2 linked regions of the Roseateles amylovorans genome follow. The protein of the gene in region 2 interacts with the protein of the main gene of each other region in a pairwise test. Links are inferred from orthologs where the notes say so. Each region holds a gene or a part of one and is shown on either strand. Other genes may lie near its edges.

Region 1 (7,912 bases), 2.3 Mb from region 2 along the record:
AGCCACAGCGGGCTGGACGAATGCCAGCGTCCGACGCAAGACATCGCCGTCAAAGTATTCGGCCGCATACACCTGGGGCGCTTGTGTCCACTCCACATCCCAGCGTTCCCCTCCCGTGCCCGTTTGGGTCGAGATGGCACGGCCTTCATCGTCATAGGCGTAACGCCCGTAAACATTGCCCGCTTCGTCGATCAGAGAGGTGATCAACCAAGGCTTACCCTGTACCTCATAGCGGTATTGGCGGGAGGTCTGATCTGGATATTGAATCGACGCGAGCTGGCCCTTATCCCCATAGCTGAACCTGTAGAGGCCGCCGGCCGGATCCGTCATTGTGGTGATGCGCATGGCGGCAGCTGCCGTTGGATCGACCTCATACGCGAAACTCACCTGCCGTCCCGATTCGTCGGTGATGGTGCGCAACACGGAAGTCACTGCGCCATTGCCAAAGGTTTCGCCATCGATCAGGTAGGTCACTTTGCGACCATCAATATAAGCAGTGGACGTTGCGTAACGCCGCGGGTACACAAACGACGTAAAGGTTTCAACTGCTTCGGCGGACGTGTCGTAGAAGAAAATCCCAGAGGATCCCGAAAAAACAGGGGCAGGATCGACCTCCAACGGACTCGATGGGGTCGTAGCGCCGGACTTGAACGTCCTCCATGTTCCGTCGCCACGCTGAAACTGCTGAGAATCCCAGGAACTGAAACTCGCGCGATGGTGGTTGGTAAACCAAACAGATCCAAGAGCGGAAAACCCCATCTCGTGGACTCGTTGGCCCACAGTTTGGCGCAAATAGTTATAGGTCGCCCTCACCGAATGACCACGCCCCCAACGCAATAAGGTTTCTTGCTGGTGCTTGGTGCCATCCAGGGCCGTGATGGGATTCCCATGGGAAGGATTGTCCGCCGCACAGGCACATGGAGGCTTTTGCTCTTCCACGATGTAAACACAGCGATCTGCTGGGGGATAGTACGAGGTGCCCATCGCACCGCCGCACATCATCGTTAGAAAGAACCACCCCTCGACTGGATCATATTCTCGCAACAACTCGCCTTCGGTGGTATATGCCGTGAATTTTTGCCATGTTTGACAACGAATTATTGGAGGTGAGGTACCAACGGCATTGCAACCATCAAGCTCTATCCATGATTTCGTATAAGTTCCCTCCGCACCTGGATCAGAAGTTTTACGGTAGGTGGGCTCCAGATACGACCAAAACTCTTGAATTAACTTTCCAGAAGTTTCATAACAATTATTAAAATTATGATAGTAAAGACTGTTGGTAATACACCAGCGGTCAATTTGCGTTGTGGCAAAAGCTCCTCCACTTAACCCAAACGCCAAGGCGAGGAAGACCATCGCGCGGCGGAAAAATCGCAAATTCAAGGTCATGAGCGAACGTCCGGTTTCGTTATTGGGGTGCATTGCCATCAACGGCTTCCCGTCAGGTTCTGTACCCGACCCAGGGCGTCATACGCTCGCGACAAGGTCCTCCTGAGCGCCCCACTCGGATCCTTCACCGCCTCCCGGGTCCGATTGCCGCTGCTGTCCAGCGTGTAATCAATCCGATTGCCGAGTTGGTCTGAGATACCCACCAGCCGATGGGCGTCGTCGTACTCGTAGGACACCGAACTGCCGTCGGCCTGCGTGGTCTGCTTGAGCAGCCCGGTGGGCCAATAGGCGTAGCTGGTGGTGATCTCGCCAAGCATCACTGAGCTGACGCGCTGGCGAGCGTCGTAGGCGTAGGTGCTGCTGATGCCGTTCGGGTCGACGACCTCCAACGGCTGTCCGTAGGCGTTGTAGCGAGGAAAGCTCGTCACGTGCCCCACCGCGTTGCTGGTGCTCTTCAGATCCCCCAGCGTGTGGTCTGCTGTGGTGTCGGCGTAGTACTCGTTGGTCACCGTGGTCTTTCCTCGCGGATCGACTTCCGTGAGCACTTGGCCGAACTCGTTGTAAGTCCAGCGCCAGCTGCGTGCGGCGACGCCGCTTTGAGGCCTCGCGGCAAAACCCAGGGAGCCGTTGGCATCGGTGGTCGCCTGCTCCACGCGTTTGCACAGCACGGCCACCGGGCTGCCATCGGGCAGCGGCGTCGCACCCGTCATGCAGTTCAACACGGCGTTGTTTTGTGTCGGGTCCGGCTGCCCGTTGTAGATCAGCGTCGTGATGAGACCCGGCTCTGCCGTGTTGACCGCCAAGTTCCAATCAGGATGCCATTGCCGGCTGGTCTTGCGCGCGCCGGCAGGCAGCGACGCCCAAGCCGTTGCGCATTCGGTCGCTGTGGTCAGACCGTCAATCCGCGCTGTCTCCGTGTTGCGGCTGCTGTCGTAACTCATGCAGCTGCGGTTGCCGTTGACGTCGTCCGACTGGGTCACGTTCTGATTGGCATCCAGCGTTCGACGCGCGGTGGCCGCCGCGCTCCCCGCGCCTGCGGCTTGCGTCTTGGTGGTCCACTTCACCGATCCGAACAGCGGGGATGCCGACACCTGTTCCACCTCTCCGTTGGGCAGTTGCACGCGCGCGTCTTGCGCCGGCATGAGGGTGTGGTCCAGCCACAGGACGTTGGCCTGCGGGTCGTACCGCTCCTGAATCGACCAGCGACTCGGGGCCGACCATGTCACCGAATAGGCGTCAAGGCCACCGGCGCGCGCTGTGCCGATGGCACGACCTTCTGCGTCATAGGTGTACGTGCCGCCGCGAACCCCGTTCTCATCCAGATAGCCGGTCAACGGCCAGAACAGGGGATGCTCATAAAGGAACTGACGGGAATGGCCGTCATTCCATACCAGTGTGCTGACCTGGTCCTTGTCATATTCGATCGCGGTGCGGCCATTGGCCGGATCCACGATGGCGGTGACCCGTGTCGCACCTTCTGCACCGCCGTATTCCATCCGCCACACCCGGCCGAAGTGGTCGGTCAAGGATTTGGGCACGCCTTCATCCAAGTATGTGGGGTAATCCGCGGCGGTGGCTCGGTCAATGGTCAGGGTTGCTCCGTCGGCGCGCCAAACCTTCATCAACTGGCCGCGCGTGTTGTACTGCTCGATGAATCTTGCTTGGTTATCCTTGTAGAGATAGCCGTCCGCGCTGGCCTGCAAACGATCAGTGACCAAGCCGTTCGCCGGAACAAAACCGTTTGGCGCGCTGGTGAATGTGGTCCACAGACCATCGCCACGCGCGGCATTGATGAGCGATGCGCCATTCGGTTGAGGCGCAATGAACAGCGCGCGATCGAAACTGGCTGTCCAACCGCCAAACGTCTGAGGGTCGCTTTGCAGAAAGGGATCGACGTCTTGTTCATACGGCACGCGCCGGATGGAATTGAACGTCAATCGGATGGGAAGCCATGGCTGCCAGCCAACGTCCACGGACTGGGTCTTTGCGCCGATAGGCGCCATGATCGGGTTGCCATGGCAGTTGTCGCAAGGCTTCAGAATAAAGCGGTCTCGGATCGGCGCACAAATCTTTCGTTCAGCGATGTAGACCTGGCCAGGGCGGCAAACGCATTGACGTGAAACGGGGTCAAAAAACGTGTCGAGCGCTCCAGGCATATTGCAGCGCTTTTGAATCAACAACGTTGAGTTAACAACAATCTCAGACCGCGTTCCCGTGGCGTCTCCTTCGCAATCCTCGGTACCAATCCACCCGGACCCCAACCACCACCCTCGATACCATGCACTTCCGCGAATCTTGCAACGGAACTCCCCATTTCTTCCATCGATACTGACAGTCAAGGAACAAGGCTCGCCGAAAGAGAACGTGTATTTGGAAGTACACAGGCCTTGAGCCGAAACATGCGAATTCAGAAATGCCAGCCCACGCCGTGCGGCATCCTCGGGAATGCCATAGGCGCTTCCGGAAAGATCAATGCCGAAGTAGTAGCCTGTACCGAGATAGGGAAAACCGGGCACCTGCGGCGGACCGCTTCCAGCCCAGGTTCCTCCTGCCAATGTGATTGCAGGAGTGTCCCAGTCCTTCGAGAAGCCGCGGTTGTATGCAGAGGCGCTTCCCACCATGAAAAGAATCGACACAGCCGCGAGCAGTCGAGGGAATGCCCTCAACCAAAAATCGAGGTCTACGCGCCCGGCGCTCCAACAGACCCTGCAGCCAAGGAAACGCATACCTTCTCCCAGCAGTTTCGGAGCCAATACATGAGCGGCGCCGTGTGAATAGGGAAGAAGGATTTAGCAGCGATCCTAGCGCTGCCGCATTCCGGCATCGCTGGATTCGCCTTGCGAATGCGCGCAGCCACGCCGCGCGCTTCACTCCCGCCGGTGCACGTCTCCGCGCGCCACTCGGCTTCTCCTCCCTTTGATCGCGGCGATTCTTGCAAACGCGTAGGCGAATGACGATGGCAAAGCCACAACACATTCCGCCTGGTCCTCACCAAACCCCATCAAACGGGGCTAACTCCGTTCCATTCGGTGCGACAAACGCCCAGCCGAAGGGTGGAGTCAAAATCCGGCGACGGGCGCACGCGGCCAATCTGCCGCTCCATTCTTCATCCCCGAGAAGGCCGATACGCGGCGTACCGCCGTCACCCAACGGAGGTGGTGAGAATGGAACCGCAGAAGTGCCCGGCAGAGGACGTCAAGCTGGCGTTCCCACCGCCACGCCCGGCGTCAACAGCCGATCCAGCAGCTGCCGCACGCTGGCGATCTGACTGCCGAAAGGCAGCGCCCCACGGCCACGGAAGAACAGGCCCTTGCTCATGTCGCCACGCAGCGCAGCGGCAAGCCGTTGGTCAATGCAGAACTGACCCCAGCCTTTCAGCCCATCGCGCAGGCCGCACTGGCTCAGGCAATCGAACGCCATGGTGCAGCGTTGCTTGAGCTGAACCACCGCCTGGAGCCGCTCTTCCGCGTTGAAGTACTTCTTCAGCCAGGGCGTCATCACGGCGCGTGCCGGCAGGCCGGCCACGCTGGTGAACTCCGACAGGTCTTCATCACGCGCCTCGGCCAGCACCTGCTTGAAGTTCGGATGAGCATCGCATTCCTCGGTCACGGCAAACGCGGTCCCGAGCTGCACTGCATCGGCGCCCAGGGCCTGCAGGCGCTGGATGTCCTCGCAACTGCGCACGCCGCCGGCCGCAATCAGCGGCACACGCCCCTCCACACCCGCCTCGCGCAGGTGCTGGCGGACAGCGGGCAGCACCGTGTCGAAGGAGAAGCGCGCATCGCCCAGGTCGGCCACCTTGGCCGCGCCCAGATGGCCCCCAGCATGCCCGGGGTGTTCGATGACGATGGCGCTGGGCAGACGCTGGCGACGCTCCCACTTCTTCCAGAGCAGGGCCACGCCGCGGGCGTCGCTCAGGATGGGCACCAGCGCCGTGTCCGGATGGTCCTGCGCCAGCTCGGGCAGATCCAGCGGCAGGCCGGCGCCCACGACCAGCGCGTCGATGCCTTCCTGCAGCGCCGTGCGCACGCTGGCCGCGTAATCGCTGACTGCGCGCATGACGTTGACTGCCAACAGCCCTTGGCCACCCGCCAGCGCACGCGCTTGGCGGATCTCGCGCACCAGCGCCTCCTGGTTGGCTTGCTGGATGATGTCCTTCTTGCGCGCGTCACCGTCGCTGAGGCCCTCGCTGCGGGCCATCAGGTCCGGATGGTGGCGACGCAGGTCCACCGACGCGATGGTGCCCCAGGCCCCCTGCGCCGCCACGCTGCCGGCCAGACGGTGGGCCGAGACGCCCACGCCCATGCCACCCTGCACGATGGGCAGGAGTTGCCTGCCCCCCATCCGGAGCGGTTGAAGGCCGGCTGAAGCCAGGCGGTCGAGGAGGGAAGGCGTGGTCATGGCATTGGGCGTGGTTGTCGCAACGCGCAATGCTGAGCCGGGCTGGCGGGTGTCATCTTGATCTGGCGCAAGCTCAGGCGTGTTCTCGCCGAACCAGACGCACACACGCGTCCGAGGTCGACGCAACGAGAGGCAACGGCAGGCAGTCCCGCCAGCAAGCGGGCGCCTTCAACACACCATCGATGAACCTCGTCCTCGACGGAATGGGTGGGGCTGGGGGTGTCGATGCAGGCCTTCTCGATGGGTCACCGCCGTCGACAACAAAAAGGGAGGCAACCCTTGCGGATTGCCTCCCCAGTCTTCAGCGAATGGATCCCGGCTACAGGCCCCGGCGCCATTCATCGGAATCGTCACCGATCCCTCTGACCGTTGCTTAGAACGGGATGTCGTCATCCATGTCGTCGAAACCGGTTGCCGGCTTCGGTGCGGGCGCCTGGCGCGGAGCCGGTGCAGCCCGAGGGGCGGGTGCGCGCGGCGCGTCGAAATCACCGCTGTCACGGCCGCTACCGCCACCGCCGCCGCCACTGCGTTCGGCGCTGCGCTCTCGGCTGTAACCGCCGCCACCACCGCCACCGCCCATCTCATCACCACCGTCACGGCCGCCCAGCAGTTGCATCTGCTCCGCGATGATTTCAGTGGTGTAGTTGTCCTTGCCTTCCTTGTCCTGCCACTTGCGGGTCTTCAGGCGGCCTTCCACATACACCGGACGGCCCTTCTTCAGGTACTCGCCGGCGATCTCGGCCAGGCGGTCGTAGAACACCACGCGATGCCATTCGGTTTCTTCCTGGCGCTCACCACCTTCGCGGCTTTTCCAGTTGCGGGTCGTGGCAATGCTGACGTTGCACACCGCGCTGCCGCTTGGGGTGTAGCGCAGTTCGGGATCACGACCCAGGTTGCCGAGAATGATGACTTTGTTGACCGAGGCCATGGTTGCTTGCCGTCCGCTTGCGTGTAGGTGGATGTGAATCTGGGGCCGCCGCCAGACCCCGGGGAGCCAGCGGCGCAAGGCCAGGATTATGCCGCCAGCCGTCCCATCCGGTGCCTGGGGTCCCCCATCGTTCGCCCAAAACGGGGAGGACGGGCCGGTCGCCCCCTCACGCGGCCTGCCGACGCGCCTGCTTGTTCAAGTACATCGCCGCATCCGCCAGGGCCATCAGTTCCGCCAGCGTCAAAACCTGCCCCGTCGCCATCGACGCGCTGCCGACGCTGAAATCCAGCGCATAGCCCCGCTGCGCACGCTGGTTCTGCGCCTGGAGCTGTTGCCGCAGTCGCGCCAGCGCATGATCCAGACGCTCCACGGCGGTGCCGCTGAGCAGCACCGCGAACTCGTCGCCGCCCAGCCGCGCCACCACATCCGACGCACGCAGGCAGACCCGCAGCAAATCCGCGAACGCCTTCAACGCCCAATCCCCCTCCGCATGGCCGAAGCGGTCGTTGATCTGCTTGAACCGGTCCAGATCGAAGTAGAGCAAGGTCGCCGGCCATTGCTGGCGTTGGCACAGCGCCAGCACCTGACCACCCTGCGATTCAAATCCGCGCCGGTTGGCCAGACGGGTCAACTCGTCCACCAACGCCAAGTGCAGCGCCGCGAACTGCTGCTCCACCAGGGAGGCCAGGTCGCGCAACGTGGCCTGGTCGTCCACATCAAAGCCACGCGCGACATGGTCGATCAGGCACAGGGTGCCCAACCGGTGGCCACTGGGGGCGCGCACCGGACAACCCGCGTAGAAGCGAATGTGGGGCGGACCGGTCACCAGCGGGTTGTCGGCAAACCGCGGATCCAGGTGGGCGTCCGGCACCAGCAGCAGGTGATCGGACAAGATGGCATGGCCGCAAAACGACAGGTCGCGCGGCGTCTCGGTGGCATCCAGGCCCTGCGCGGACTTGAACCACAGACGTTCGTCATCCACCAGGCTGATCAGGGCGATCGGGACCTGGAACAGCCGCCTGGCCATGCGGGTGATGCGATCGAAGCGTTCATCCGGATCGGTGTCCAGCAGCTGCAAGACACGCAGCGTGGCCAGGCGCGCTCCTTCGTCAGGGGGAATGAGCGGGGGGATCATGGGACCCGCCTTGGAGGGGAAATGGGCACACGTTTGACCTTGCGCATACCCAGCCG
Region 2 (8,012 bases):
CGCCAGCGACGGCAGCCGGGCCACGCTCTGGTGCTGCTGGCCGTCGTAGACCATGTGCTCATAGACCTCGTCGCTGATGACGACCACCTCGGTGCCGTCCAGCAGCGCGGCCAACTGCTGCAGCTCATCGGCGGTCCAGACCGCGCCGCTGGGGTTGTGCGGGCTGTTGATCATCAGCGCCCGGGTGCGTGGCGTGATCGCGGCGCGGAGGCGATCGATGTCCGGGCGGAAGGTCTGCGGGTCCAGCGGCACCGGCACCATGGTGCCGCCGGCCAGGGCGATGTTGGGGGCGTAGCTGTCATAGGCGGGCTCCAGCACGATGACCTCATCGCCGGGATGCACGATGGACAGCAGGGCGGTGAGGATCGCCTGGGTGGCGCCGGCGGTGACGGTGATCTCGGTGTCCGGGTCATACCGATGGCCATACAGCGCCTCGACCTTGGCGGCGATGGCCTGGCGCAGTGCGGGAACACCTGGCATCGGCGGGTACTGGTTGTGCCCGGCCCGCATGGCGTCATTCACCGCATCGAGCAAGGCGGGGTCGCCCTCGAAGTCCGGAAAGCCCTGACCCAGGTTGACCGCCTGGTGCTGCTGGGCGAGCGCCGACATCACGCTGAACACCGTCGTGCCGAGCTGCGGCAGGCGGCTGGCGGGCGCTGGCGTGTAGGGGGGGCGGGGAGTGATCGAGGAGGTCGTCGTCATGCTCGGTGTCCGTAGAGGTCCTTGGATTCGAAGGGCGGGCCGGTGACCGGTGACAGACTGTGGTGATCAGCCGAGTTCACCGCCAGTGTGGACCGCCGTGATGACCGGTCGTGGGCCCGGGCGGGGGGCGCCTGCCATCGTCACAGGCCGTAATCAGTGGCGTCGCCGCTCATGGCGCGCTGCAGCAGCGTGCGGTTGAGCCGGTCCGACAGCAGCTCGGCGAAGCTGTAGACATAGTTGCGCAGGTAGGCGCCTTTCTTGAAGGCGATCCGCGCCACGTTCTGACCCAGCAGATGGCCCAGCGGACGCCACACCAGTTCCCCGTTGGGCGGGTCTTCCCGCACCGCCATCTCGGCGACGATGCCGATGCCCAGTCCCAGGCGGACATAGGTCTTGATGACATCGGAGTCGATCGCCTCCAGCACCACGTTGGGCGTCAACTGCCGTTGGGCGAAGGCGCGGTCGATGCGGGTGCGGCCGGTGAAACTCGGGTGGTAGGAGACCAGCGGCTCGGCGGCGATCTGCTCCAGGTGAACCCGCTCGACCTGCGCCAGTGGATGCTCCGCCCGCATCACCAGCACGTGCTGCCATTCGTAGGCGGGCAGGGTCACCAGCTCGTCGAACTGCGACAGCGATTCGGTGGCCAGGCCCACATCTGCGGTCTCGTCGATCAGCATGCGGGCGACCTGGTCCGGACTGCCTTGGTGCAGCCCGATGTTGACCTGCGGGAACTGCTTGCGCAGCTGCGTGACCGGCCCGGGCAGCACATAGCGGGCCTGGGTGTGGGTGGTGGCGATCGACAGGGTGCCGGCGTCCTGCTTGGAGTATTCCTCGCCGATGCGCTTGAGGTTACCGACCTCCCGCATGATGATCTCGACCGACTTGAGCACCTGCTGGCCCGGCTCGGTGATGCTGCGCAAGCGCTTGCCGTGGCGCGAGAAGATGTCCACGCCCAGCTCTTCCTCCAGCTCAAGAATGGCCTTGGAGACCCCGGGCTGCGAGGTGTAGAGCGCCTTGGCCGTCTCGGTGAGGTTGAGGTTGCGGCGCGCGGCCTCTTGCACGAAGCGGAACTGGTGCAGGTTCATGGCTTGATCGTGAGTGCTTTCCGGAGCGTCATTGGCGCGACCGTGGGTGGGGACCGTTCGCTGGGCTGGAGAGGGCTTTGACTGGCTTTGACTGGCTTTGGCGAGCTTTGGCAGGCTTCAGCGCGACACTGCTGACGTCACGGCTGCTGCGCGGCGGGACCTGTCGCGGGGCGATCGTCCACGCCGGAAATCACCTCCAGCGTCGCCGCCGACATCGCACGGATGACCGACGGCTGCTCACCGATCGCGTCATGCAGCACGAAGCGCACGGCGGGATGGTCCCGCTCCAGCGCCTCGATCAGCGGCGGCACATCGCGGCGCACATGGCCGCTGGAGCCCAGGAACATCGGCACGACCTGGATCCGGGTGCAGCCGCGTGCGATCAGAGCGCCGGCGGCGGTGGCGATGTCGGGGGCCATCAGCTCGAGGTAGCCCAGCGCCAGCGGCAGGTCGGGCCGCTGAGCCTGCAGTTCCGCCGCGATCGACTGGAAGGGGCGGGCCCAGGCCGGGTCGCGCGCGCCGTGGGCGAACAGGAGCAGGCCGTCTTGTAGAGAAGTGGTCATGGCAGTCATCGGAAACGCACCAGCCACCAGAAGGCGGCCATGGAAATGCCCAGGTACAGCAGGCTGGGCACCGAAGCCACCAGCCAGGGGGTCCAGTCGCGCAGCATGCCCAGATGGCCGGCCACCGCATTCAGCACCACGAAGCTGATGCCCAGCATGATGCCGCCGAACACCTTGACGCTGATGCCGCCCGCGCGGAAATGCAGGTAGGCAAAGGGCAGGGCCAATGCCACCATCACCATGCAGGCGAACGGATAGAACGCCTTGCGCCAGAACTGGATCTCCGGCTGCTGCGAAGACTGTTCCTGCGACGACAGATGGCGGGTGTAGCGGTAGAGCTCCAGCGTCGACATGTTCCAGGTCGGCTGAACCGCAGCCGACACCACACCGGCCGGCAACTGGCTCTGCCAGCTGTATTGCGGCAGGAGCAGCTCACGCACGGTGGGGTTGTCGGCCAGCTTGTCCTGCGGCGAGTCGGGATTGGGCGCGTCGGTGGTGCGGCCCGTCAGCCGGCCCAGCGGCGTCGGCGCGCGCGACCACTGCATCAGCCGCACATTCTGCAGCTGCCAGCGGCCGCCGGGGTCCACCGTGGCCTCCTTGGCGGTCAGGCGGGTGGCCATGGCGCCTTTGGGATCGAACTCCAGGATCAGCACCTCTTCCATCACGCCGTTGGCCTTGGCCCGGCCCACATGGACCGCATAGCTGTAGTCGCCGTCGCGGTCCTTCATCCAGGCGCCGGCAGCGTTGGTCACGCCGCCGCTGGCGCGTGACTTGAGCAACTGGGCCTGACGGTCCGCCCAGGGATTGACGTAGTCGCCCATCACGAAGGCCAGCGCCGCGAAACCCAGGGCCAGGGTGCTCAGCAATCCCAGGGCGCGCTGCGGTCCGAGACCGCCGGTACGCAGGATGGTGAACTCGCTCGACTGAGCCAGCCGGGCCAGGCTGAAGATGGTGCCGATCAGCACGGCGATCGGCATCAGCTCATAGAAGCGTCCCGGCAGCTTGAGGGCGCAGGACCACAGCGCCAGGCCGACGCCCAGGCCCAGGCGCTGGAAGCGGTCCAGGTCGTCGATGAAGTCGACGAAGAAGAACAGGCCCAGGAAGCCCGCCATGACCAGGGCGAAGGAACTGAGGATGTCGCGGTACAGCAGCCGCCGCACGGTCTTCATGCGGGCACTCCGGGAGTGGGATGGTGGATGGACATCGGGCCGCCCATGCCGGAGGCGGGGGCGATGATGGTGGAGGGCGGCGAGGAGGGATCGTCAGGCTCGCCCGGACCCGACGGCCCTGACGGACCGGAGGGCGTCGATGGTGGGGGCGGTGCGCTCTTGCTCGGGCGGCGCAGGGACAGCCGGTTGCCCATGTCGCGCCAGATCAGCAGCAGCACGGTGACGATGAAGGCCGCACCATGCAGCGCCAGCAGGCCGCTGCCCAGCTTCATCTTGCCGTTGGTCACCCAGCTCTGGCTGAGGTTGATCAGGTTGAAATACACGATGAAGGCAAGCAGCGCGAACATCAGGTTCCAGTTGCTGGCGCGACGGGGATTGGTGGCGGAGATGCCGATCCCCAGCAGCACCAGGTTCAGGCAGCCCAGCACCATGCCGAAGCGGTAGGCGAGTTCACCGTCGCCGATGTTGCTGCGGTCCAGCATCAGGTCGGCGGTGGTGCGGGTCTTGGGCGCGCGGGCATTGGGTGAGCGCATCACCTCGTCGTCCACCACGACGGTGTAGCGCTCGAAGCGGGCGATGGCCTTGTCGCCGTTGCGGGTGTCGACGTCATTGCGCTGGCCGTGCTCCAGCACCAGCAGGCGCTGGTTGTCCTTGTTGACCAACGTGCCGCGGGCGGAGGTGGTGACCGACTCCAGATGCTGGCTGTTGCTCATGATGAACACATTGCGGGCGGCGGTCTCGTCCGCCGGGTCGCGTTCGATGAAGAACACCCGGCTGCCGTCGCTGGAGGTCTGGAACTGGCCCGGTGCCACCCGCGAAAGATCGCTGCGCTGCTCGAACTGTTCGCGCAGCGCGGCGCTGCTGCTGTTGCTCCAGGGCAGGACCAGCGTCATCAGCACGGTCACCACCAGCATCACCGGGGAGGCCATGGTCAGCACAGGCCGAACGAAGCGCGACAGCCCCAGACCGCTGGAGAACCAGACGGTCATTTCCGATTCCTTGTACATGCGGCCCAGCGACATCACCACCGAGACGAACAGCGACAGGCTGAGCATCACCGGCAGCTGCGACAGGGTGAGATAGCCCAGCGACAGCAGCACATGCTGCGGGGCGACCGACCCCTTGGCGGCCATGCCCAGTGAGCGCACCAGCAGCATCGTCACCACGATGGTGAGGATGACCACGAAGGCCAGTCCGAAACTGCGGGCCAGTTCTTTGCGTACGGTTGAATCGAATAACATCCGGGCACTCTATCTACTTCTCGTCATTATGGACTTCCGTTCTCAGGTGGCGTCGATCGACGCGCTGGCGTCGCACGGTGCAGACGCTCTGCTGCTGGTGATCGGCGGGGATGCCTTGCCCGCCGGTCTGGACAAAACCGTCGCCGCCCTGATCAAGGACGCGATCAAACTGGGTGACTTCGAACTGAAGGCCGGTCAGGCCCTGACGCTGGTTCGTCCGGCTGGTCTGAAGGCCGCACGCCTGGTGGTGGCCGCCAGTGGCAAGTCGCTGAAGGCCGCTCGCTCGGCCGTGGCCAGCGCGCTGGGTCAGGTCAAGGGCCGCGGCGTGGTGAACGCCTCGATCGCCTTCGCCGGCTTCGACGACGGACTGACCGAATCGCTGATCGAGCAGACCGTGCTCGCCGCCGATGAAGCTGTCTACCTCTACCGTTTCACCAAGCCCAGCGCACCGGCCGCGCCCAAGCTCAGCAAGCTGACGCTGCTGGTGGGCAAGGACGATGCCAAGGCCGTCAAGGCCGGCCTGACCCGGGGTCAAGCCATTGCCGCCGGCATCGAACTGGCACGCGAGTGCGCCAACCGCCCACCGAATGTGGCCACGCCGACCTTCCTGGCCGATCAGACCAAGGCCCTGGTGCGCAGCCATGGCATCAAGGTCGAGGTGCTGGATCAGAAGGGCATCGAGAAGCTGGGCATGGGCTCCTTCCTGTCGGTGGCCAAGGGCTCGGACGAGCCGCCGCGGTTCATCGTGGCCCGTTATGAAGGCGCGCCCAAGACCCAGGCCCCGGTGGTGCTGGTGGGCAAGGGCATCACCTTCGACTCGGGCGGCATCTCGCTGAAGCCGGGTGCCGGCATGGACGAGATGAAGTTCGACATGGGTGGCGCGGCCAGCGTGCTGGGCACCCTGCGCGCCGTGGCCGAACTCAAGCCGAAGATCAACCTGGTGGTGCTGATCGCGGCCTGCGAAAACATGCCCAGCGGCCGCGCGGTCAAGCCGGGCGACGTGGTCACCTCGATGTCGGGCCAGACCATCGAGATCCTGAACACCGATGCCGAAGGTCGCCTGATCCTGTGTGACGCGCTGACCTATGCCGAGCGCTTCAAGCCTGCGGTCGTGGTGGATGTGGCCACGCTGACCGGTGCCTGCGTGATCGCCCTGGGCGGTGTGCGCAGCGGCATGTATGCCAGCGACGACGCCCTGGCCGAATCGCTGAGCGCCGCGGGCGAAGCCGCGCTGGACCCGTGCTGGCGCCTGCCGCTGGACGACGAGTACGCCGAAGGTCTGAAGTCCAACTTCGCCGATGTGGCCAACGTCGCGGGTCGCGAGGGCGGTTCGATCACCGCCGCCAAGTTCCTGCAGCGTTTCGCCAGCAAGTACCGCTGGGGTCACCTGGACATCGCCGGCACCGCCTGGAAGGGCGGCGGCGCCAAGGGCGGCACCGGCCGTCCAGTGGGTCTGCTGACCCATTTCGTGCTGTCGCAGGTTCGCTGATCGGCGCAGCGTTGCTGAGTCGCGATCGGAAAAGCAGAAAGGGCGCCGGGTGACGGAGGTCAACTTCTACACCGGCGTGCCGGACCGGCAGGTCTACGCCTGCCGGCTGCTGCGCAAGACGCTGGCCGCCGGCCTGAAGACCGGCGTCTGGGGACCGATGCGCTTGCTGGAACGTCTGGACCAGGCGCTCTGGACCTTCGAACCGGGTGAGTTCCTCCCCCATCTGCTGCTCCGTTCGGACAGCCCCGCGCCGCTGCGCGAGCGCACGCCGGTGCTGCTGTCGGACCGACTGGATGACCTGGTCGGCTGCCAGGCGCTGCTGAACTTCGAACCCGAGCCGCCGCCCGGGCTGGAACGCTTCGAGCGGGTGCTGGAACTGGTGTCGACGGATCCTGAGCAGGTGGCCGCGGGGCGCAATCGCTTCAAGGCCTACAAGCAGCTCGGTGTGACCTTGAACCACCATGTGATTGGCAGCTGATCCGGCCGGGCATCGGCGAGCCGCATCCCGCGGCACGCCAGCTCGGCGCACCACTGCAAAAAAAGACCGGCCTGTGCCGGTCTTTTTTTTGTCTGGATTTCACCGGTGCTGTCCTGTCTGGCGCTGTCCAGATCTTTCTGGATTCGTCTCGTCTCGTCTCGACTGGACTGGACTGGACTCGATTGGCCCGGCCCGGACCGGAGTGGAGTGGAGTGGCCAGGCCAGGACCTCTCCTCCTTTGTGCCGGGCTCGCCGCACGGTGCGGCGGCGGCATCGCTCAATCGGCGCGCATCGCCAGATCGCGCTCGGCATCACCCAGCCAGATCCATCCGCCCTCGGGCAGATCGGCGGGAAGTTCCAGGGCGCCGATGCGCTGCCGATGCAGCGTCAGCACGCGGTTGCCCACCGCTGCCACCATGCGCTTGGCCTGGTGGTAGCGGCCTTCGGTCAAGGCCATCTGCAGGCGGCCATCCGGCAGCACCTCGGCCGACGCGGCCTGCACCGGCTCTTCGGCCAGCGCCGGAATGCGCTCTTCCAGCAGCACGCCTTCCAGCAGACGGCGAATCTGCGTGTCATCCACCGGGGCCTTGCAGACGGCCTGATAGAGCTTGGGCACGTGGTACTTCGGGCTGGTGAGCTTGTGCTGCAGCGGGCCGTCGTCGGTCAGCAGCAGCAGGCCGGTGGTGTCCTCATCCAGGCGTCCAACGGGCTGCACGTCCCGCTCGCGCAGGGGTTCCGGCAGCAGGCTGAGCACGCTGGGATGGTGTTTGGGCTTGCGCGAGCATTCATAGCCGGCCGGCTTGTGCAGCAGGATCAGCGCTTTCTCGTGATACGGCCAGGGCTTGCCTTGGACTTCGAACACCAGCCCGGCGGTGTCGAAGGTCTCATGCGGATCGTCCAGCACGCGGCCCTGGATGGTCACCCAGCCGTGCGCGATCATCGCCGCGCAGGTGCGACGGGTGCCGAAGCCCTGGGTGAAGAGGATCTGCGCAATGGCCACCGGGCGCGCCGGGCGGGCGGCGCGGGGTGGCGTCACGGTGCCCGGCGCCACGGGGCCCGATGCGGCGGGGCTCGACGCAGCGGCCGGCGAGCCTGACGGATCGCCCGGATGGGTGGCGGCGGAAGTGGACGAAGAAGCAGACGAAGAGGGCGGAGCAGAGGCTGTCATGCGCGTATTGTCTCGCGCCACGCCGGAATGTCCGGCAAACCGGTGGCGCTGCGGATCGCGTCCACCACGGCCCGTGCGACCACTTCGGCGGCCACCGCCCCCAGCACGGTCATGTCG

What was found.
Region 1: the proteins of N4261_RS15200 (region 2) and ssb interact in binary tests that used the Escherichia coli proteins (3 or more experiments, as listed by UniProt). The link is inferred for Roseateles amylovorans from one-to-one orthologs.

Annotation. Positions count from the first base shown.
Region 1 is NZ_CP104562.2:6,022,193-6,030,104, forward strand. What follows is about bases 4,945-7,641. They hold ssb (single-stranded DNA-binding protein), read right to left. Parts: upstream 6,722-7,641; coding sequence 6,167-6,721; downstream 4,945-6,166. Other genes in these bases: N4261_RS24925 (NAD(P)H-dependent flavin oxidoreductase), read right to left, coding at 4,945-5,736; N4261_RS24935 (GGDEF domain-containing protein), read right to left, coding at 6,888-7,641. In the rest of the region: N4261_RS24915 (RHS repeat domain-containing protein), read right to left, coding at 1-1,431; N4261_RS24920 (RHS repeat domain-containing protein), read right to left, coding at 1,431-4,013; more of N4261_RS24925, read right to left, coding at 4,588-4,944; more of N4261_RS24935, read right to left, coding at 7,642-7,856. UniProt on the Escherichia coli protein: Plays an important role in DNA replication, recombination and repair. Binds to ssDNA and to an array of partner proteins to recruit them to their sites of action during DNA metabolism. Acts as a sliding platform that migrates on DNA via reptation.
Region 2 is NZ_CP104562.2:3,680,853-3,688,864, reverse strand. What follows is about bases 5,216-8,012. They hold N4261_RS15200 (DNA polymerase III subunit chi), read left to right. Parts: upstream 5,216-6,298; coding sequence 6,299-6,727; downstream 6,728-8,012. Other genes in these bases: N4261_RS15190 (P1 family peptidase), read right to left, coding at 7,892-8,012; N4261_RS15195 (pseudouridine synthase), read right to left, coding at 7,005-7,727; N4261_RS15205 (leucyl aminopeptidase), read left to right, coding at 5,216-6,249. Also shown: N4261_RS15230 (pyridoxal phosphate-dependent aminotransferase), read right to left, coding at 1-702; N4261_RS15225 (CysB family HTH-type transcriptional regulator), read right to left, coding at 843-1,787; N4261_RS15220 (sirohydrochlorin chelatase), read right to left, coding at 1,925-2,350; LPS export ABC transporter permease LptG, read right to left, coding at 2,356-3,519; LPS export ABC transporter permease LptF, read right to left, coding at 3,516-4,760; more of N4261_RS15205, read left to right, coding at 4,789-5,215. UniProt on the Escherichia coli protein: Part of the beta sliding clamp loading complex, which hydrolyzes ATP to load the beta clamp onto primed DNA to form the DNA replication pre-initiation complex.